2 regions of the Gryllotalpicola kribbensis genome follow, and region 2 is predicted to be linked to the other one. Evidence: predicted binding sites of a transcription regulator. Region 2 holds the regulator's gene; the other holds the start of a gene.

Region 1 (10,666 bases), on a different contig from region 2:
CCCCGAGAACATCCAGAAGGTGCTCGATAAGAACGGCATCGACGCGATCATCGCGATCGGCGGCGAAGGCACGCTTGCTGCCGCGCGGCGCCTCTCCGATGACGGGTTGAAGATCGTCGGCGTCCCGAAGACGATCGACAACGACCTGCAGGCAACCGACTACACCTTCGGCTTCGACACGGCGGTCGGCATCGCGACCGAGGCGATCGATCGCCTGCGCACCACGGCCGAGTCCCACCAGCGCTGCATGGTCGTCGAGGTGATGGGCCGCTACGTCGGCTGGATCGCCCTGCACGCGGGGATGGCCGGGGGCGCGCACGCCATCCTGATCCCCGAGGTGAGCACCACGATCGAGCAGATCTGCGAATGGGTCGAGTCGGTGCGCGACCGCGGCCGCGCCCCCGTGATCGTGGTCAGCGAGGGCTTCCACCTGCCGACGATGGACGGCGCGCACTCGCACAAGGGCCTGGACCCCTTCGGGCGCCCGCTGCTCGGCGGCATCGCCGACATCCTGGCGCCGATGATCGAGGAGCGCACGGGCATCGAGTCGCGCGCGACGGTGATCGGGCATATTCAGCGCGGCGGTGCGCCGAGTGCCTTCGACCGGGTGCTGGCGACCCGTTTCGGGATGGCGGCGGTGGATGCCGTGACCGAAGCGCGTTGGGGCACGATGGTCGCTCTGCGCGGCACGGACGTCGTCGACGTCAGCATCACCGAGGCGACCCGCAGCCTGAACTCGGTCCCGCGCCGCCGCTGGGAAGAGGCGGCCCTCCTCTTCGGCTGACCGTCTTCCGGCGCTCCGCCTCGGGCCGTCCCCTTCGTTCCACTTGAACGAGAGAACCTTTTCTTCGCACCCCAGAACCATTGGTGCTGGCCGAGCACCGTTGGTTCCGCGCCTGCGCCGTTGGTTCTCGACAAGCGCCAACGGATCCACGGCAGCACCAATGGTGTGCTTATCGCTAGAGATGGTTCTGCTGGAGCACCAATGGTTCTGTCGCGCTCAGAAGTGGTTCTCTCGTTCATATGAATCCGACAGGACGTCTCGGACCGGCGCTGGAACCGCGTCCAGGCGCCGCAGGGCGAGGTGGACGCGTCGCGGCGCAGCAGCGATGGCGTGGGCGATGTCCTCCGCCGGGAATCCGGCTTCAGACATCGCCTCCAGCAGCTGCGCGCTCTCCGCATAGCTCAAGCACGTCGTCATCGCCTGGCGCAGAGCTTCACGCGGGGGAACCCGCAGGCGATCCGGTTGTCCGCCTGAGCGCGCCAGGCGCTTTGCCTGCTCACGCGACGGAACCGGCGTGCGCAACCTGCTCCAGTGCACGTGCGCCATTGGCGCGTCCGCGCGTCGGCGGCCCGAAGCGCCACCTTGACCGCGCCGCAGCCTCAGGTGCGGCTCACCGCCGTCGCCGACTGAGAACCCGCTCTCGGCCAGAACCGTGACGCAGTCGAGCTGCCCGCCGCACCATGCCGCGAGCCTTTCGAGATCGGTCAAGTGGGTGCAGACGTAAACCCCCATCCGCAGAAGCTCGGAGCGTCCGTAGCTCATGCGAAAGGGGAGGATCGCAGATTCCTGGCCGTCGAACTCCTCGAGGAGTTCGGCATGCGTGGCGATGTGGCCGAAAGAACACAACAGAGAGCGAGTCGCAGCGCGGGGCATCCGTTCACTGTGGCGTGCTCTGCAGGCCGGCGCGTCAGCTTTCCACAGCTCTGACGGGATCCTCAGCGGGCGCGAGGCCGAGGCGGTCGAGCAGCCAGGCGAGTTCCCACGCGCGCTCGCGCCACGCGTTGTAGCGGCCAGAGACGCCGCCGTGGCCCGCGACCATCTCGATCTTCAGCAGCGCATCGGCGCCCAGCGCGCGCAGACGAGCGACCCACTTCGCCGGCTCCACATAGAGCACGCGGGTGTCGTTGAGGCTGGTCACGGCGAGGATCGGAGGATATGCGGCATCCGCTCGCACGTTCTCATACGGCGTGTACGAGCGCATGTACTCGTACACCTCGGCGTCGTGCAGGGGGTCGCCCCACTCGTCCCACTCGATGACGGTGAGCGGCAGCGACGGGTCGAGGATCGACGTGAGCGCATCGACGAACGGCACGTCGGCGAGGATGCCCGCGAACAGCTCGGGTGCGAGGTTGGCGACCGCTCCCATCAGCAGGCCGCCCGCACTGCCGCCCTCGGCGACCATTCGGTCGGGCGACGTCCACCCCGTGTCGACGAGATGGCGCGCACACGCCACGAAGTCGGTGAAGGTGTTGCGTTTCGCGAGCTTCTTGCCGTTCTCGTACCAGGAGCGGCCGAGCTCGCCGCCGCCGCGCACGTGCGCGATCGCGAACACGACGCCGCGATCGAGCAACGACAGGCGGGCGACGCTGAATGCGGGATCGATGCTGTGCTCGTACGAGCCGTAGCCGTACAGCTCGAGCGGTGCCGGCGCGGCACCCGGCGAGACGAGGTCCCGGCGGTACACGAGCGAGATCGGCACCCGCGTTCCGTCGGGGGCGACGGCCCACTCGCGCCGCTGCTCGTAGCGCGCAGGGTCGTAGCCGCCGAGCACCGGCTGCTGCTTGAGCATCCGAAGCTCGCCCGTCGAAGGAACCAGGTCGTACACGGTCGAAGGCGTCACCAGCGACCCATAGCCGAGCCGGATCGTCGGCTGCTCCCACTCGGGGTTGCCCGAGGCCCGCACGGTGTAGAGGGGCTCGTCGAAGGGCACCTCGGTCAGTGCGCCGTAGCCGTCCTCCGTGATCGGCAGCAGGCCCAGGCGGGTGAGACCCTCGCGCCGATACTCGACGACGACGCGCTCGGCGAACGCATCGATGTCGTCGAGGCGGACGGCCGGATCATGCGCGATCAGCACGCGTGGCGTCGCGGTGGGGTCGGATGCCGGCACGTCGACGAGCTCGAAGTCGAGGGCTCCGTCGTTGTGCAGGATCAGCAGCCTGTCCTCGCCGCCGACGACGGCATGGTCGACCGAGTACTCGACGCCCTCGCGGCGCGGCCACACGATGCGGGGCGCGGCGGTCGGGTCATCCGCATCGATCAGCCAGGATTCGCTCGTGATCGACGACGACGCGCCCACCTCGATGAAGCGCCGGCTGCGGGTGAGGCCGGCGCCCACCCAGAAGCGCTCGTCCGGTTCGTGGAAGACCTTCACGTCGGCGGATGCCGGCGTGCCGACCGCGTGCCGCCAGACGGTGTCCGGGCGCCAGGCGTCATCGACCGTGGTGTAGAACACGAAGCGGCCATCGGGGCTGAAGAAGGCGCCGGCGGCGGTGCCGGGCACCTCGTCGTCGAGGTCGGCGCCGGTCGCGAGGTCGCGCACGCGGAGGAGGTAACGCTCGTCGCCCTCGACGTCGACGGCGTACGCGAGCAGAGCTCCGTCAGCCGACACGTCGAACGTTCCGAGCGAGAAGAACTCGTGACCCTCGCTCTCGAGGTTCGCGTCGAACAGCACCTGCTCGCCGGGCAGGGCGGGCACCTCGGCCGACACCTCGGCCGGCTGCGGCGGCGTCCAGTCGTCGGGGCCGGCGATCGGCGCGCGGCACTGCACGCCGTACTGCTTGCCCTCGAACGAGCGCGAGTAGTACCACCACGCGCCCTCGCGCACGGGCACGCTGAGATCGGTCTCGAGGGTGCGGGACCTGATCTCGTCGAAGATCGTCTCGCGCAGGCCCGCGAGGTGCGCGTTGCGCGCCTCGGCGTAGGCGTTCTCTGCGGTGAGGTGCGCGATCACCTCGGGGTCGTCCTTGGCGCGCAGCCATTCGTAGTCGTCGACGACGGTGTCGCCGTGGAAGGTGCGCTCGGTCGGGATCCTCTTGGCAACGGGTGCGTTGTCGGTCACCCTCACCACGCTAGGCCACGATCGGCGAGGAGGCCGCCGCGGCGGTCCAGGCGGCCGGGCGCCGCACCCGCCCGCCGCAAGATGAGAGGCTGGCTCTATGGCCCGATTTGCGCGATTCGACCGATTCGGCCCGACGGCAGAGGTGCTGCGCATCGTCGACGAGGAGCCCCCGCACCCCGGCCCGGGCGAGGTGCGCGTGCACGTGTGCGCCAACGGGCTCAACCCGGTCGACTACAAGATCATGCACTCGGCGCAGTCCGCGGCCAACTACGGCATCACGGACCCGGCCGCGACGCCTGGTGGCACGGGGGTGGGGTTCGACTTCGCGGGCGACATCGACGAGGTGGGCGAGGGCGTCACCCGCTTTAGGCTCGGCGAGGCCGTGCTCGGCGGGCGCCGCCACCGCGCGATCGGCGACTTCGTGATCATCGCCGCAGAAGGCGCGGATGCCGAGCGCGACGGCGTCCTCATCGAGAAGCCAGAGGCGCTCGACTACGACACGGCAGGGGCCCTGCCGGTCGCAGGGCGCACGGCGATCGCGGCACTCGACCGTGTCGGCGCGGGCCCCGGCGATACGGTGCTCGTGAGTGCCGCCGCCGGGGGAGTGGGCGTGATCGCGGCGCAGCTCGCGGTTCTCCGCGGCGCGACCGTGATCGGCACGGCGAGCGAGCGCAACCACGAGTTCCTGCGCGAGCTGGGCGTCACGCCCGTCGCCTACGGCGACGGCCTGGTCGAGAGGCTGAGGGATGCCGCGCCCCAGGGTTTCACCGCCGCGCTCGACAACAACGGGCCCGACTCGGTCGACGCCGCGCTCGCCCTGGGCGTGCCGCTCGAGCGCATCAACACGATCGCCGCCCGCGGCCATCGCGGCGCACAGGGCGTCGGCAACCCGCAGGCGACGATGGAGCAGTTCGGCGAGATCGTGCGCCTCGTCGCCGACGGGCAGGTCACGGTGCCGATCGAGGCGATCTACCCGATCGAGCGGCTCGCCGAGGCATACGCGCGCCTCGAGACCGGCCACGTGCGCGGCAAGCTCGTCGCGGTGACGAGGTAGCGCAGGCGAGGCATCCGCCCCCGATACGAGAAAGACCCCGGCGAACCGGGGTCCTTCTGCTTCCGTGCTTATGCGCCAGCGGGCTCGCTGTGCGCCTCTTCGACGGCGGGGTGCGTCGTCTCGGCGCGCGAGCTCACGGCGATCTTGCGCGGCTTGGCCTTCTCGCTCATCGGGATCGTGATCGAGAGCACGCCGTTCGAGTAGTCGGCGGTGATGTTCTCGGTGTCGATGCCCTGGCCGAGGCTCAGCTGGCGCAGGAACGTGCCGCCCTGGCGCTCGCGGGTCAGCCACTTGACGCCCTCGCCCGTCGCCAGCGTGCGCTGGGCGCGGATGGTCAGCAGCTGGCCGTCGACGTCGATGTCGACCGAGCCCGGGTCGATGCCCGGCAGGTCAGCAGACAGGACGTAGGTCTCGCCGTCCTTGTAGAGGTCCATCGGCATGAGCCGCGGGCCGGCGGGGCGGTCGAGGAACGAGCCCGCCAGGCGGTCGAACTCGCGGAAGGGATCGAAGTTCATTGCCATGTGAATCAGCTCCTTCTCTGTAGTCCCAAGGTTGAGCCACCTCGACTCAACTAGGACTGACATTAGCACTCGAACACCGAGAGTGCCAGATCCATTCCGCCATACCCGACGTTCAGCGGGCACCCGGCTCCCGGTCGGTTTCGCGGGGTCATAATGAGCGTGTGATCGGAAGCTCACTCGCTCGGCAATTGCGGGATGCCGGGTTGGAATGGCATCCCGCTCCGGGCGACTTCTTCCGCATCGAAGGCCCCGAATTCGCCTCAGACGAGACGTTCACCGTCTCGGACATGACCATCGAGCCGCACGAGTTCGACACAGGCACGATCCTCGGCTTCAACGGAACGACCGAGTGGGCGCTCGACTCCGTCGCGCTCGAGCAGGCGCTGTGGCTGCCTCGCGAGGATCAGCTGCGCGAGCGCCTCGGCGGCGCGTTCCGGGCACTGACCGCGCGTCCCGACGGCGCCTGGCGCGTCACGACGCACAGCGGTGGCGCAGACCACGACTTCGAGGCCGCCGACGCGGCATCCGCATATGCATTCGCTCTTCTGGCGCTGATCGATGTCACGGCGCTCCGGTAGCCGCTCGGCGCCCTTCCCGGTCGGTCCCTGGCTATGGACCGCCATGATGCTGCCCTTCGCGCCGTGGCAGTCGCGCAAGCTCAACGCGACGCCGGTGAGCACGGTCGACTACCTCCTCGACGTCGACTACGTCGGCGACGGCCACCCCGGTCACCGGCTCGACGTGCTGACGCCGCATCGCGAAGCCGGAGACACCGCGGCGCTCCCGGTGTACGTCTACTTCCACGGCGGCGGCTGGACGAGCGGCGACAAGTCGGCGCTCACCAAGTACTGCGCCGTGCAGGCGGCCACCGGCATCGTCGTCGTGAACGTCAACTATCGCCGCGCCGGACTGCGCGGCGGCGGCTTCGGCATGCGGCACATGCTGAACGACGCGAACGAGGCGCTGCGCTGGGTGGTCGCCCACATCGCCGAGCACGGCGGAGACCCGAGCACGATCGTGCTCGGGGGCGACTCCGCCGGGGCGCAGATCGCCGCCCTGCTCGGCGCGACCACGACCCGGCCCGAGCTGGCCTCGCACTTCCGCCTGCGCCCCGCCGTCACCCGCGAGGAGCTCGGCGGCCTGGTGCTGCACTGCGGCGCGGTCGACTTCTCCGTCGTCTTCGAGCCGGGGTTCATCATGAGCCACGACTTCGTGCGCATGCTGCTTCCCGGCTATCGCAGGCACCGCATGAAGCCGGCGTCGCTGCAGCGAGCATCGCGCTGGCTGAGTCCCATCGAATGGGTCGACGAAAGCTTCCCGCCGGTGCTCGTCACGACCAGCGAGCGTGACATCTTCTACCGCGCGAACGTCAACTTCGTGAAGGCGGCGGAGCGCGCGGGCATCCCAGTCGAGTTCGTCAGCTACGGCTGGGACGCGCGCAACACCGAGCACACGTGGCAGCAGGACGCCGGCCACCCCGAGTCGGTCGAGGTGTACGAGCGCCTCCAGCACTTCATCGGGCAGGTCAGCTCACGTGTACGATCGGCCGACGCTTAGGGTTCTTCTCGGCTTCGCGCAGCACCTCGCGCGTGACGGGCGCGATCTCGCCGGTGCCGTCGAGCAGGAAGCGCGCCATGTTCGAGATCGGGTTGCCCTCGTTCCACTGGAAGTAGATGCTCGGCACGATGCCGGTCAGCTCGCGGATCTCGAGCAGCACCGCGGCGATGGCGTTCGGCACCGAGATGCTCTCGAGCTGCAGCACGCGGTAGCCGTGCTTCTCGACGCCCCGCACGAGCAGCGGCTCGACGAAGTCGGAGGCGTCCTGCTGCACGCGCGGCTTCGGCAGCACCTCGATGAAGAGCAGCCGGGCGCCCTGCGGGATGTGGCTGAAGTAGCGCTCCGACTTGCTCTTGGCGCTGTACTCGTCCTTCGTGTCGGGGCCCGGCTCGTGCGCGACGATGCGGATCACACCGGACTCGTCCTCGGCGTCCTCCAGCAGCCACGCCTCGGCGACGGCGTCGAAGGTCACGTCTGAGGCTCGCAGCTCGAACGAGCGCTTGGCGCGCGAGACGAGCGAGATGACGAGGATCGCGAGGATGAACAGCGCGGCGATGCGCACGCCGTCCGGCCGTTCGATGACGTTCACGACCGTCGAGTACAGGAACGCCACGGTGACGAAGCCGAACGACCAGATCCGTGCGCGCTGCCGGTGGCGGAACGCCGAGATCGTCACCGCGAGGGCGGCCGAGCACATCAGCACGAGCACGCCCGTGGCGTACGCCCCGCCCTGCGCGTCGACGTTCGCGCGGAAGACCAGGGTGATCAGGAAGCCGATCAGGGCGAACACGACGACGAGCGGGCGCACCGCGCTCGCCCACTGCGGCGCCATGCCGTAGCGCGGCAGGTAGCGCGGCACCAGGTTGAGCAGGCCGGCCATCGCGGATGCCCCGGCGAACCACAGGATGAGGATGGTCGACAGGTCGTAGACGCTGCCGAACGCCGGCCCGAGGTACTCGTGCGCGAGATAGGCCAGGGCGCGGCCGTTCGCCGGGCCGCCCGCCTGGAAGGCCTTCTGGGGAATGAGCAGCGTCGTCGCGAGGCTCGACGTGATGAGGAACGCGCTCATGATCGCAGCGGCGGTGGCGAGCAGGCGCTTCGTGCCGCGGATGCGGCCCATCGGCAGCTTCCCGGTGTCGTGGGGGCCGCCCTTGATCTGCGGCATCACCGCCACCCCGGTCTCGAAGCCGGACATGCCGAGCGCCAGCTTGGGGAAGACGAGCAGTGAGATGCCGATGACCTGCGCCCAGTTGCCGTTCTGGCGGAACATCGCCGCCCACCAGTCGTCGACGACGACCGGGTGAGCGCCGATGTGCAGGAACGCGACGACGATGACCACGGCGTTGAGCGCGAGGTAGACGGCGACCAGCACGACGGCGATGCCGATCGCCTCGCGGAAGCCCCGCAGGAAGACGACGGCGAGCAGCGCGAGCAGGAAGAGCGTCACGCCGATCTGCCAGCCGGTGCCCGTGAACCAGTGCGGGGTGAGCGGGTTCTCGAGGGCGTGCGCCGAGGCGTCCGCCGCCGACAGCGTCATCGTGATCATGAAGTCGGTCGCGGCGAAGCCCAGCAGCACCAGCACGAGCAGCTTGCCCCACCAGTACGGCAGGGTGCGCTCGAGCATCGCGATCGACCCGGAACCGCGGAAGCTCTCGCGTGCGACCCGCCGGTAGACGGGCAGCGCACAGCACAGCGTCAGCACGATGAGCACGACCGTCGCGAACGGCGCGATCAGGCCGGCTGCGAGCGCCGCGATGGCCGGCTGGTAGCCGAGGGTCGAGAAGTAGTCGACGCCGGTGAGGCACATGACGCGCCACCACGATGCGGGTTTCTCTGACTCCCTCGCGTGCGGCCCGACCTGCGTGCCGCGGATGTCGGTCATGCCGGTCAGGAACCACTCCCGCACGGTCGGGCGGGGCGCGGTGTCGTTGGTCACAGGCGCGATAGTACGGGACAGGGGTGAGCGCCGCGCCAAGCGGTCAGGCCGTGCCCCGGCGCGTGCCGACCCAGGTCATGACGTGGTAGACGACGACCGCTGCGATGGCGCCGAACGCGATCCCGGTGATCTGCACGGCGCCGAGCGTGAGCGGGATGTTGGCGATGCCGATGACGAGCGCGATGGCCGCGGTGAACTGGTTGCGGGGGCGCGAGAAGTCGACCCTGTTGTCGATCCAGATCTTGATGCCGATGACACCGATGAGCCCGTAGAGGGCGACGGTGGCGCCGCCGAGCACACCGCTCGGGATCGAGAAGATGATCGCGCCGATCTTGGGGCACAGGCCGAGCAGGATCGCGATGACGCCGGCCACCCAGTACGCCGCCGTGGAGTACACGCGGGTCGCGGCCATCGTGCCGATGTTCTCGCCGTAGGTCGTCGTTCCCGAGCCGCCGAACATGCCGGCGATCACGGTCGAGAGGCCATCGGCGAACAGGGCGCGGCCGGTGAGCCTGCCCAGCTCGGGATGCCCCGACATGGCTGCCACGCCGCGGATATGCCCGACGTTCTCGGCGATCAGGGCGAGCACGATGGGCAGGAAGGCCGGAAGCAGCCCCCAGGTGGGCAGCGAGCCGTCGAACGGATTCGCCGGAAGGTGGAACCGGGGAAGGCCGAACCAGGCCGCCGTGCCGACGGCCGAGAAATCCACCTGCCCCTGAACGGCGGCCGCGATCCACCCGACGACGACGCCGAGGAAGATCGACAGCCGCCCGAGCAGCCCGCGGAACAGGACGGCGATGAGAATGATCGCCGCGAGCGTGATGCCGGCCGTCAGCGGCGCCTGCGTGAAGTTCGACCCCGCCGTCGGCGCCAGGTTGAAGCCGATCAGCGCGACGATGGCGCCCGCCACGACGGGGGGCATGAGCGCGTCGATCCAGGCCGTGCCCGTGGCCATGACGAGGAGCCCGACGATGGCGAGAAGCACGCCGACGGCCACGATGCCGAACAGGGCGGCGGGCAGGTGATCGAGGTGCTGGTACTTGGCGCCCATCGCCGCCGCGATCGGCGCGAGGAACGCGAACGACGAGCCGAGGTAGCTGGGCAGCCGGTTCTTGGTGATCAGCAGGAAGAGGAGCGTGCCGACGCCCGAGAACAGCAGGGTCGTGGCAGGCGGGAACCCGGTGAGCACGGGGACCAGGAACGTCGCGCCGAACATCGCGACGACGTGCTGTGCGCCGATGCCGATCGTGCGCGGCCAGCTGAGCCGCTCGCCGGGGCCGACGATGGCGTCAGGGGCGATCGTCCTGCCGTCGGCGTGCAGGGTCCAGGGCAGGCGGCGCGGCTGTGGCATGGAGCCATCTTGTCGGAGCGCGCGGGTAACGTCGAACCCATGGCGATGGAGCATTCGAGCCCGGCATCCGTAGGTATCGACCCGGCCGCGATCGTGCGGCTGGCCGACGCGATCGACACGAAGGGGCTCGGTGTGCACGGCCTCGTCGTCGCGCGGCACGGGCGCGTCGTGGCGCAGGGGTGGTGGCATCCGTACCGGCCAGACGAGCCGCACATGATGTTCTCGGTGAGCAAGGCGTTCACCTCGATGGCGGTGGGGCTCGCGATCGACGAGGGGCTGCTCGCCCTCGACGAGCCGACGCACGCGATCTTCCCCGAGTTCCGCGAGATCCCCGGCCAGACGGTGCGGCACCTGCTGACGATGACGAGCGGGCACCCCGACGACCTGTGGGGCGTGCTGCGCGCC
Region 2 (10,666 bases):
CCGGGCACGAGATCGGAGTGCGCTATGGGGCGGTGTCGCCAGGCGACGTGGTGGCGGTGGTCGGCGCCGGGCCGGTCGGACTCGCCGCGATGGCGACGGCGGGGCTGTACGGCCCGTCGCGGGTCATCGCGATCGACACCGACGCGAACCGGGTCGAGCAGGCGAAGCGGTTCGGGGCGACCGACGGCGTCGTCGCGACGGATGCCGACTGGAAGGAGCAGGTCTTCGCCATGACCGACGGGCTCGGCGTCGACGTCGCGATCGAGGCCGTTGGCATTCCCGCCACCTGGGACATGTCGCTCGACATCGTGCGCCCCGCCGGTCACGTCGCCAACGTCGGCGTGCACGGGGCGCCGGTCTCGTTCCACCTCGAGGACAAGTGGATCGCGAACCTGACCATCACCACCGGCCTCGTCAACACCGACACCTCGCCGATGCTCATCAAGCTGCTGGCGCAGGGCAAGCTCGACGTCGCGGGGTTCGTTTCGCACCACTTCGCGCTCGGCGACATCCTTTCGGCCTACGACACCTTCAGCCGGGCGGCCGAGACGAAAGCGCTGAAGGTGATCCTCACGGCGTGATCGGATGCCGCGCCGGCGGCTCCTCGAATACGCCGTACTCGCGGCTGACCCGAGGCTGAACCGCGGCTTTGAGCGCGAGTGCTGCGTACGCCGATCGCGGCCGACCGCGTGCTTCGCCGAGGGGTGCCGCGCGGGGGGAGTTCCCGATCATTCCGCCGTTGCGGCACCCCTCGGCAGCGCACGAACCGCCAGAACGAGGAAGACCGCCACAGCAGTTACTGCCGCGAGGCCGGAGCCGACGGAGCTCAGCTGCAGGGCGTGGGGGATCGGCCTGCCCGCATCGGCAAGGTCGAATTCGACTGCCCAGAGCTCGCCGTACATGACCGCCCCCGCAGTACCGACCACCAGGGCCGTTCCTGCCCACCAGACTGTGCGCCAGCGCTTGGCCGCCCGAGCTCGGTCCGCGATCAGCACGGCTCCGATCACCACGATCACGAGGGCACCCGCCGCGCTGAGGATAAACGAGAGGGCGAGGCCAAGCACGAGGAGGGCCGCACCGCCGATGAGGCCGACCAGCGCCGTTCGCCGCAGAGACCTCGACCGCGTGTCCTCCATATGCCGACTATGTCAGCGGGCCTCGTCGCCGGGAAGCACCACTAACGGGGTCAGCTTCTCGAGGTCGGCCGCCAGGCCGATGTCGTGCACGCGGACCTCGCCCGCGACGTCGCGCGCCGGCGACAGCAGCAAGCCCGCCTTCGCCCCGCCGAAGGTCACGGTGACGTCGGCACGCAGCACCGCCGCCGGGTCGGGCACCTCGCCCGTGTCGGGGTGGATGCCGCTCGGGATGTCGACCGCGACGACGAGCCCCGACGGCTTCGCGGCCACGACCGCCGCGACGAGGTCGCGGACCTCGCCGCGCAGGCGCGGGTCGGGGCTGGTGCCCGTGCCGAGGATGCCGTCGACGATGAGATCGGCGGATGCCGCGCACTTCGCCGCGCCCCGCGTGACCACGGTGGCCCCCGCGGCGAGCGCGGCGGCGAGACCGGCCTCGTGAACGCGGCTCGAGGTGCGCACGAGCTCGACGCGCGCGCCCTGCCTGGCCAGGGCCGCGGCAGCGAACAGGGCATCGCCGCCGTTGTTGCCGCCGCCCACGAGCACCACCACCCGGGCGTGCGCCGGCGAGATTCCCTCGGCCTCCAGCATCCGAACGCACTCCCGCGCGAGCGCGGCGGACGCGCGCTCCATCAGCGGCTCGCCCGCGGCCAGGTGCGGCGCCTCGGCGGCGCGCACCTGCTGGGCCGAATACCCCCGCATACCCGTCATCGCTTCAGTGAACTCGTGATCGTGAACTTGCTGTTGCGCGCGACCTGGCGTGTCTCGCCGACGAGCCGCCGCAGCGTCGGCTGGTAGCGCAGATGGGAGTTGAACACGACGCGCAGCTCGCCGCCGGGCGCGAGCACGCGCGCGGCATCCTGGATCAGGCGAATGCCGACATCGACGGTGACCGTCGTGCCCGTGTGGAACGGCGGGTTGAGCACGATCAGCTCTGCGCTCGCATCGGGCAGGGTGCCGAGCGCGTCGTCGCGCACGACCGTGACGCGATCGTCGAGGCGGTTGAGCCTCATCGTCTCGCGGGCGGATGCCACCGCCGCAGCCGACTGGTCGCAGGCGTGCACCCGCAGGCCCGGGCGCGCCGCCGCAAGTGCCGCCGCGATGATGCCGGTGCCGCAGCCGAGGTCGATGGCGGTGGCGGCGTCGGGCTTCGCGTCGGCGAGGTGCTCGAGCAGGAAGCGGGTGCCGATGTCGAGGGATGCCCCGGCGAAGACCCCGCCGTGAGCCGAGACGGTGATGCCCGGCGGGTCGATCACGGCGGTCTTCGGCCAGGTCGCCCGCTCTTCCGTTGGTCGAGTAGCCCGCGCGTAGCCGGTCGCAGAGCGAGCTACTCGACCGACGGGGGCGGGGGCGGCAGACGCGGGCCCACTCGCCGTCAGCACCCTGGCCTTCTGGCGCGCGAGCCCCGCCCGCACCTCGCCGAAGTGCCGCCCGAGGACCTCGTTCTGCGCGAGGGTCATGTGCTTGACCATGCCGCCGGCGAACACGGTGACCTCGGGCGCGGCGTGGGCGGCGATCAGCGCCGCCCACTCGTCGAGCTGGTCGAGGGACTTCGGCAGGCGCAGCAGCACCGCTGTGGCATCCGCGACGAGATCGGGAACCAGATCGAGCGACGTGAACGAGCCCGAGCTGCCGAGCCGCTCGGCGTTGGCCGCAAGCGCGCGCTCGCCGAGCAGGGGGTCCTGGTGCACCCGCACCGCGCGCGCCCCGAGCGCCGCCGCGCCCAGCGTCAGCGCGCCGAAGGCGTCGCCGATCACGGCCACCGCGTGCGGCCGGGACTTGGCGAGCGCGGCCGCGGCGGTGTCGAGCAGCAGCCGGTCGGCGGCGTCGGCGGCGACGAGGTTCGGCGCCTCGACGTCGGGCCAGCGGCGCAGCGCGCGCAGATCGATGCCGCTCACAGCTCGAGCAGCCCCGTGATGTCGTCGGCGGTGAGCAGCTCGCTGAAGGTGCCGTCGTCGTCGAGCACCTGCCCGAACAGCTCGGCCTTCTCGTCGCGCAGTTTCATCACCTTGTCTTCGATGGTGCCATCGGCGACGAGCCGGTACACGTTGACCGCAGCCGACTGCCCGATGCGGTGAGCCCGGTCGACCGCCTGCGCCTCTGACGCCGGGTTCCACCACGGGTCGAGCAGGAACACGTAGTCGGCCTCGGTGAGGTTGATACCGAAGCCACCGGCCTTGAGCGAGATGAGGAAGACCGGCGCGGCGCCGCTCTTGAAACGCGCGATCACCTCTGCGCGATTCGTCGTCGAGCCGTCGAGGTACTCGTAGTCGATGCCCGCCTCGGCGAGCCGGGCCTCGACGCGGTGCAGATAGGACGTGAACTGGCTGAACACGAGAGCGCGGTGGCCTTCGGCGACGACCTCGTCGAGGTTCTCGAGCAGGGCGTCGAGCTTGGCGCCGGGCACTCCCTCGTATTGCTCGTCGATCAGCGCGGGGTCGAGGGCGAGCATGCGCAGCAGCGTGAGCGAGCGGAACAGGATGAACCTCTGACGGTCGAGGTCTTCCTTCACGAGCCCGAGCAGCTTCTGCCGCTCGCGCTGCAGGAACTGCTCGTAGAGCCGGCGGTGCCGAGGCGAGAGCTCGACCCTGATCACCTGCTCCTGCTTGGGCGGCAGCTCGGGTGCGACGAGCGCCTTCGTGCGCCGCAGCAGGAAGGGCCGCACCCGCCGGCGCAGCTTCGCGATCACGCGCTGCGCATCGGCCGCACTGATGCCGGCAGGCACCGCGTCGGGCCCTCGCACGTGCGACAGGGGGCGCACGTACTGCTCGGTGAAGCGCCTGAGGCTCGGGAACAGCCCCGGCGCGACGATGTCGAGGATCGACCACAGCTCGAGCACGTTGTTCTCGAGGGGGGTTCCCGTGATCGCCAGCTTGAACGGGGCATCCACCGCCTTCGCGCACTCGTGCGCCCGACTGCGATGGTTCTTGACGAACTGCGCCTCGTCGAGCACGAGACCCGCCCAGCGCACGTCTTCGACGTCGTCGAAGTCGAGCCGGAACAGGTTGTAGGACATCACGACGACGTCGTTCGCCTTCGCGAGGTCTGCCAGCTTGTGGGCGGCGCGCAACTGAGTGCGGGTGACGGATGCCACACGCAGACCGGGCGCGAACCGGGCGGCCTCTGCGACCCAGTTCGAGACGACGGATGCCGGCGCGACGACGAGCCACGGCGCCGCACGCGAGTGCAGCATCAGCGCGAGCGTCTGCAGCGTCTTCCCGAGGCCCATGTCGTCGGCGAGGACGCCGCCGAGCCCGTGCTCGTAGAGGTAGGCGAGCCACGAGAACCCGGCGAGCTGGTACTCGCGCAGCTCGGCGGTGAGACCGGCCGGCACCGGGGGCGCCGCCGGTGGGGCATCCGTCAACGCCCTCACCTGTTCCTGCCAGGCGCGCGTCGCCTCGGACGAGTCGGCCAGGTCTTCGAAGTCCCGCCACAGCTCGACCTGCGTGCGATGCAGCGAGAGCGCGCCCGACTCCCATTCCTTCAGCTCGCCCGCCTCGGCGATCAGCTCGCGCAGCCGGTCGAACTCGGGTCGCGCGAGGCTCAGGTGGCTGCCGTCGACGAGCATCAGGCGCGAGCTGCCGTTCGACAGCGCTGTGAACAGGGGCCCGAACGGCACCACGTGGTCGCCGATCTGCACGGTGAACCCAAGGTCGAGCCAATCGCGCTCGTCGGTCTCGATCGCGCGCACGCTGAACGTCGGCGCTTCGGTGAGCTCGCGGTAGTCGGGGCGCTCACCCACCGTCTCGATGCGGAGCGCGTCGATCTGCTCGAGCTCGGGCACGACGCGCTCGATGAAGTCGGCGGCGTCGAACTCGTGCAGCAGTGCCGGTTCCGGGTAGTCGACCAGCGGCTTGCCGCCTGAGCTCAGCACTCGGCGCACCTCGTGGGCGACGGCGGCCACCAGCCCGACATCTCTCGTCTCGGCCTGCCACTCCCAGTCGACCCGCAACGCGTGGTCGGGCCCGAAGGTGAGCGTCAGCACCAGTGTCGGCGGTTCGAGCACGGGAAGCTCGACGGTGTCGCCGCCGTCGAAGGCGACCCCCGTGAGACGCGGATAGAAATCGGCGAAGAACTCGTCGCGGTCGTCGGCCGGAATCACGAGCTCGCCCGCGTCGAGCAGCGCCTTCGCCTCGGCGCCGAGCGGGTGCGGCAGCGGGCCGAGCCGCACGAGCGGCTCTTTGAGGCCGAGCCACTCGACGGCGACCAGGCCGTGCCTGCCGATGGCGGCGACCGTGGCCGCCGCGTCGGACGGCAGCTCGACACCGTCGAAGCGCGCGCCGGCGCGCAGCCGCAGGTCGTGCGTGCGCGCACGCTCTTCGAGGCGGCCGACGAGCTCGGCGGCCCCCGCGCGTGCGACCGACCCGTTCAGGCCGACCAGCTCGATGCCGCGCGTACGGGCGTCATCGAACAGGCTCCACAGCAGCGGGCTCTCGAACTCGTCGAGCACGAGCCGCTTCGCGTCCTGCCCGATGTAGCGAGGCTGGCTGGCGCGCGCGAGCGCAGCGAACTCGCCGAACCAGCGGGCCTGGTGCGGGTCGAAGCGGTAGCCGGACAGGTCATAGCCGATCTTCGACCAGTCGGTGTCGGCGGCGACCCAGCCGCGTGCGCCGGGGGTGGCGATGCGCATCGTGACGACGAGCAACCCGCTCGACTTCGCGGTGGCCGCCTGGGTGGTCTCGTTGGCGTGCCCCCACCGGCCCAGACTGCGGCGCACGCGCTCGCGCACCTCGAACTGCAGCGCGAGCGGGGGGACGCGCTCGGAGCTCGGCGGGTGCGCGACGGCTTCCGAACCGGCCGCCGCGCCCGAGAGGATGCGGCGCCACTCGGGCGCGCGAGGCGAGGGAGACGCCGCAGCGGTGCCCGTCGACACTCCGGGCTGCAGCGGATTGCGTGCGCCCGGCAGCTCGCGCGCACGTTCCGCGCTCGCCAGCATCAGCGCCGCCGCGTGCTTGCAGCGCGTGCCGATGAAGCACGTGCAGGTCGATGAGATCGGATGCCAGCGGCCGGCCTGCTCGGTCAGGAAGACCTCGCACCGGTACGGCGTCTCTTCCGAGCCGGCGACCGTTCCCTCGAGCACCCGCTGGCCGGCATCCCAGGCGAGTCGATGAATGGACCCGTCGCGCGCGTACGGGCGGGCACGCTCGATCGCCCCCTCGCCGACGAAGTCGCGCACATAGCTGAGCGCGACGGCGGGGAGTCGCTCGGAGCCAGGCACGCCCACCATGCTGGCACGCGCCGCCGACACTGCGCCGGGCGTCAGCGTCGCGGCGGGAAGACCTCGGGGTGCTCACGCGCGAGCTGCATGACCGCGCCCGGGCGGTATTCGAGCACGTTGGCGAACGCCGCGTACGTCGTGGCGGGCTCGACCGTGCGCACGAGCCGCCACATGCGGCGCTTCGCGCCCCGCTCGGCGCCGAGCGAGCAGTAGTAGAGAACGACGCCGGTCAGCAGCAGCATCGTGCCGAAGAATGCCCCGATGCCGGGGCCGCCCCATGCGATGAGGCCGATGACGACGAGCACGACACCGACCGCCGTTCCCCAGATGAAGAACTGCCCCGCCAGCCCGGCGAGGATCGCCCCGCGCCCGTAGCGCCGCGCGAGACGATCACCGAAGTACGGCGCCCAGTGCCGTCGCCTGTCGCGAGCGTTCTGCCACGTGGTGACGAAGAACAGGCGGAAGATGGTCGGCTGCCCTGCCGCGGGTTCTGGTCGCGCGCCCCCCGGCGCGGAATCCGTCATGCCGCGACTCTATCGACGACATCAGCCGCGCGGCGGGAAGACCTCGGGGTTCGCCTGTGCGATCGCGCGCAGCCTGCTCGGGTCATAGTCGAGGTACTCGTGCAGCTCGCCGCGCGACGCCCGCGGATTCACCGTGCGCAGGTGCGCGAGCAGCTCGGTGACGGCCCCGCGCCGTGAGGCGAGGCCCACGTAATAGAGCACGAGCCCGGTGAAGATCGCGAGCAGTCCGGCGGCCACGCCGATCGGTATGCCTGCGCGGTTGCCGATGGCGAAGGAACCGGCCACGACGAGGACGACGCCGCCGATGAATCCCCACACATAGAACTGGATGGCGAGGCCGAAGAAGAGCGGCATCCGCGCATACTTGCGCGCGAGGCGCGGGCCCATGACCGATGTCCACGTCGATCGCACGCCGCGCGCGTTCGCCACGGGGTGGAGATAGACCGACGGCAGGGTGGCGAGGGCGCGGTAGAACTCGTCATCGTCGGCGGCGTCGGTCATGAGGCGACCCTAGCGGTCGCCGCCGTGGCCCGGCATCCGCACGCTGCGCACAACGCCGCGCGGGCGGGCTCGCGAGCAGGCGGGCGGGTCAGTCCAGCGGGCCCCACGGGCGCCACACGACCACCTGGTCGCGGCGCTCGGTGCGCGTGCCCGCGCGCATCGGCACGACCTCGCCGGTGAGGCCGGAGGCGAAGACGCGGCGGCCCGGCCGCTGCATCAGGGCGTCGGCCAGCGTCGACTCGAGCTCGCGCACCCGCTGCTGCAGCGCGCGCACCTCGTTCTCGAGCGAGAGGACGCGGCGGATGCCCTCGAGCGAGACGCCCTCGGCCGAGAGCCGGGCGATCTCGCGCAGCTGCGCGACGTCGCGCAGCGAGTACCTGCGCGACTTGCCCGCGGTGCGCGTCGGCTCGACGAGGCCGAGGCGATCGTACTGGCGCAGGGTCTGGGGATGCAGCTCCGCGAGCTCCGCCGCAGCGGCGATCGCGAACAGCGGAGTGTCCTGATCGACGTCCATTTCGTGCACCTTGGTTACTTCACTCAATCACGCGCCCGCGTGAGCAGGTCTTCGCGCGGATTCTCCTTCGGAAGCTTGCTCGCGAACTCGAGCAGCGCGTTCTCGGCCTCGGCCGACAGGTGCGACGGCACCGCCACCTGCACGACGGCGAGCAGATCGCCCGTGCCCTTGTCGGTCTTCACGCCGCGGCCCTTGACGCGCAGCACGCGGCCAGAGGGCGTGCCGGGGGCGACCTTGAGCTTCACGGGCGCGCCCTCGAGCGTCGGCACCTCGATCGTCGCGCCGAGCGCGGCCTCGACGAAGGTCACCGGAACGTTGACGCGCAGGTTGAGCCCGTCGCGCTCGAAGACCGGATGCTTGCGCACGCTCACATGGAGGATCAGGTCGCCGGCCTCGCCGCCGTCGGGGCTCGGGTAACCGCGACCGCGCAGACGGATCTTCTGCCCGTCGGAGACGCCGGCGGGGATCTTCACCTTGATCGGCTTGCCGCCGGCTCCGCTCAGGCTGAGCGTCTCGCCGCGCGTGGCGGCGAGGAAGTCGAGCGTCGTCGACGCCTCGAGGTTCTGGCCGCGGGTCGGGCCGCCGTAGCCGCGGAAGCCACCGGACGTCTGGCCGAAGCGGCCGCCGCCGAACAGCCCGCCGAGCAGGTCGTCGTAGTCGGCCCCGCCGGTCTGATAGCTGAAGCCGCCCGTGCGGCCCGGGCCGGCGCCGCCGCCGAACATCGAGCCGAAGACGTCCTCGAAGCCGCCCGCGCCGCCGGAGCCGGGGGCGGTGAACCGCGCCCCGGACCCCATGGCACGGATCTGGTCGTACTCCGCGCGCTGGTCCTTGTCTGACAGCACCGAGTACGCCTCGCTGATCTCCTTGAAGCGCGCCTCAGCGGCGGCATCCCCGGGGTTCGAATCGGGGTGGTACTGCCGCGCGAGCTTGCGATAGGTCTTCTTCAGCTCGGCCTCTGACACGTCTTTGCTGACGCCGAGCACCTTGTAGAAGTCCTTGTCGAACCAGTCCTGACTGGCCAACGCGCCTCCTTGATCGGATGCCGGTGGTCGAGTGGGTCGCCCTGCGACCGTATCGAGACTTTTTCCTGCGTGAGAAGGGTCTCGATACGCTCGCTGCGCTCGCTACTCGACCACCGGGTGAGTGGTTATTCGGATGGGGTGGCGACGACCACGCGCGCCACGCGCACGAGGGTCGAGCCCACGGTGTAGCCGGTCTCGACCACGTCGAGAACGGTCGTCTCGGTCGCGCCGGGGGTGGGCTGCTGGAAGATCGCCTCGTGCTTCTGCGGGTCGAAGACCTCGCCGACCTCGCCGAACGGCTTGACGCCGAGCTTGTCGACGGCGCCGCGCAGCTTGGCCGCGATGGTCTGGAACGCGCCTTCGCCCTCGAGGTCGCCGTGCTTCTGGGCACGGTCGAGGTCGTCGAGCACGGGCAGCAGCACCTTGACCGCGTCGCGCACGGCGCGCTCGCGCACCTGCTCGCGCTCGCTCTCGGTGCGGCGGCGGTAGTTCGCGTACTCGGCGGTCACCCGCTTGAGGTCCGCGAGGTGCTCGGCGCTCGGGTCGGATTCCTCGGCCTCGGCGGCCGCGAGGATGTCCTCGACGAACAGCTCGTCGTCGCCGTTCTCGGTGCCGCCTGCGCCTTCCTGCTGATCGCGTGCCGAACCGGCAGAACCGTCGGCTGCGGCCCCCTCAGGGGACGAGGCCTCGGCCTCGCCCCCCTCGGCTGTCTCAGGCTGGCGCAGCTTCCCGGTCTCGGGGTCGATGCGCCGCTTGTCGCGGACGATCGGCTCCTCGCGCTGTTCGTGCTTGTCGCTGTTCTCGTCCGTCATCGCCTTACTTCTTCTCGTCCTCGTCGTCGACGACCTCGGCGTCGACCACGTCCTCGTCGGAGGCGCCGTCGGCGGAGGCATCCGCGCTCTCGCCCTGCGCACCAGCGGCCTGCTCGGCCTGGCCCGACGCGTAGATCGCCTCGCCCAGCTTCTGCTGGCTCTGCGAGAGCTTCTCGAACGCGGTCTTCACGGCCTCGTCGTCCTCGCCGGCGAGCGCGGTCTTGAGCGCGTCGACATCGCCCTGGACGTCGGACTTGACGTCCTCGGGCAGCTTGTCCTCGTTGTCCTTGATGAGCTTCTCGATCGAGTAGACGAGCTGCTCGGCCGAGTTGCGCACCTCGGCGGACTCGCGGCGGCGCTTGTCCTCGGCGGCGTGCTCCTCCGCCTCCTTGACCATGCGCTCGATGTCCTCCTTCGGCAGCGACGAGCCGCCGGTGATGGTCATCGACTGCTCCTTGCCGGTGCCCTTGTCCTTGGCGGACACGTGCACGATGCCGTTCGCGTCGATGTCGAAGGTGACCTCGATCTGGGGGATGCCCCGGGGCGCCGGCGCGATGCCGGTGAGCTCGAAGGTGCCGAGCGCCTTGTTGTCGCGGGTGAAGTCGCGCTCGCCCTGGAAGACCTGGATCGCGACCGACGGCTGGTTGTCGTCGGCGGTCGTGAAGGTCTCGCTGCGCTTCGTCGGGATGGCGGTGTTGCGCTCGATGAGCTTGGTCATGATGCCGCCCTTGGTCTCGATGCCGAGGCTCAGCGGGGTGACGTCGATGAGCAGCACGTCCTTGCGCTCACCCTTGAGGACGCCGGCCTGCAGGGCCGCGCCCACGGCGACAACCTCGTCGGGGTTGACGCCCTTGTTGGGCTCCTTGCCGCCGGTCTCCTGCTTGACGAGCTCGCTGACCGCGGGCATGCGGGTCGAGCCGCCGACGAGCACGACGTGCGCGA

The links. Region 2 encodes HspR, which represses chaperone genes until heat shock. Its sites were predicted from a motif close to AAGTTGAGTCNNNNNGACTCAACTT; they were not measured.
Region 1: a site for HspR is predicted at 5,446-5,470, ahead of ABD716_RS01625 (Hsp20/alpha crystallin family protein). Genes of this name have one in related genera too.

The regions. Positions count from the first base shown of each region.
Region 1 is NZ_BAABBX010000002.1:75,399-86,064, reverse strand. It holds gene ABD716_RS01645 (6-phosphofructokinase) at 1-784, shown strand, start outside; gene ABD716_RS01640 (hypothetical protein) at 1,001-1,657, opposite strand; gene ABD716_RS01635 (S9 family peptidase) at 1,692-3,842, opposite strand; gene ABD716_RS01630 (NADP-dependent oxidoreductase) at 3,940-4,896, shown strand; gene ABD716_RS01625 (Hsp20/alpha crystallin family protein) at 4,965-5,417, opposite strand; gene ABD716_RS01620 (hypothetical protein) at 5,579-5,995, shown strand; gene ABD716_RS01615 (alpha/beta hydrolase) at 6,039-6,974, shown strand; gene ABD716_RS01610 (APC family permease) at 6,943-8,856, opposite strand; gene ABD716_RS01605 (uracil-xanthine permease family protein) at 8,954-10,261, opposite strand; gene ABD716_RS01600 (serine hydrolase domain-containing protein) at 10,301-10,666, shown strand, end outside.
Region 2 is NZ_BAABBX010000015.1:569,508-580,173, forward strand. It holds gene ABD716_RS12135 (zinc-dependent alcohol dehydrogenase family protein) at 1-581, shown strand, start outside; gene ABD716_RS12140 (hypothetical protein) at 729-1,136, opposite strand; gene ABD716_RS12145 (NAD(P)H-hydrate epimerase) at 1,149-1,844, opposite strand; gene ABD716_RS12150 (class I SAM-dependent methyltransferase) at 1,841-3,031, opposite strand; gene ABD716_RS12155 (DEAD/DEAH box helicase) at 3,028-6,351, opposite strand; gene ABD716_RS12160 (hypothetical protein) at 6,393-6,875, opposite strand; gene ABD716_RS12165 (hypothetical protein) at 6,897-7,376, opposite strand; gene ABD716_RS12170 (heat shock protein transcriptional repressor HspR) at 7,465-7,890, opposite strand; gene ABD716_RS12175 (DnaJ C-terminal domain-containing protein) at 7,914-8,912, opposite strand; gene ABD716_RS12180 (nucleotide exchange factor GrpE) at 9,038-9,724, opposite strand; gene dnaK (molecular chaperone DnaK) at 9,729-10,666, opposite strand, start outside.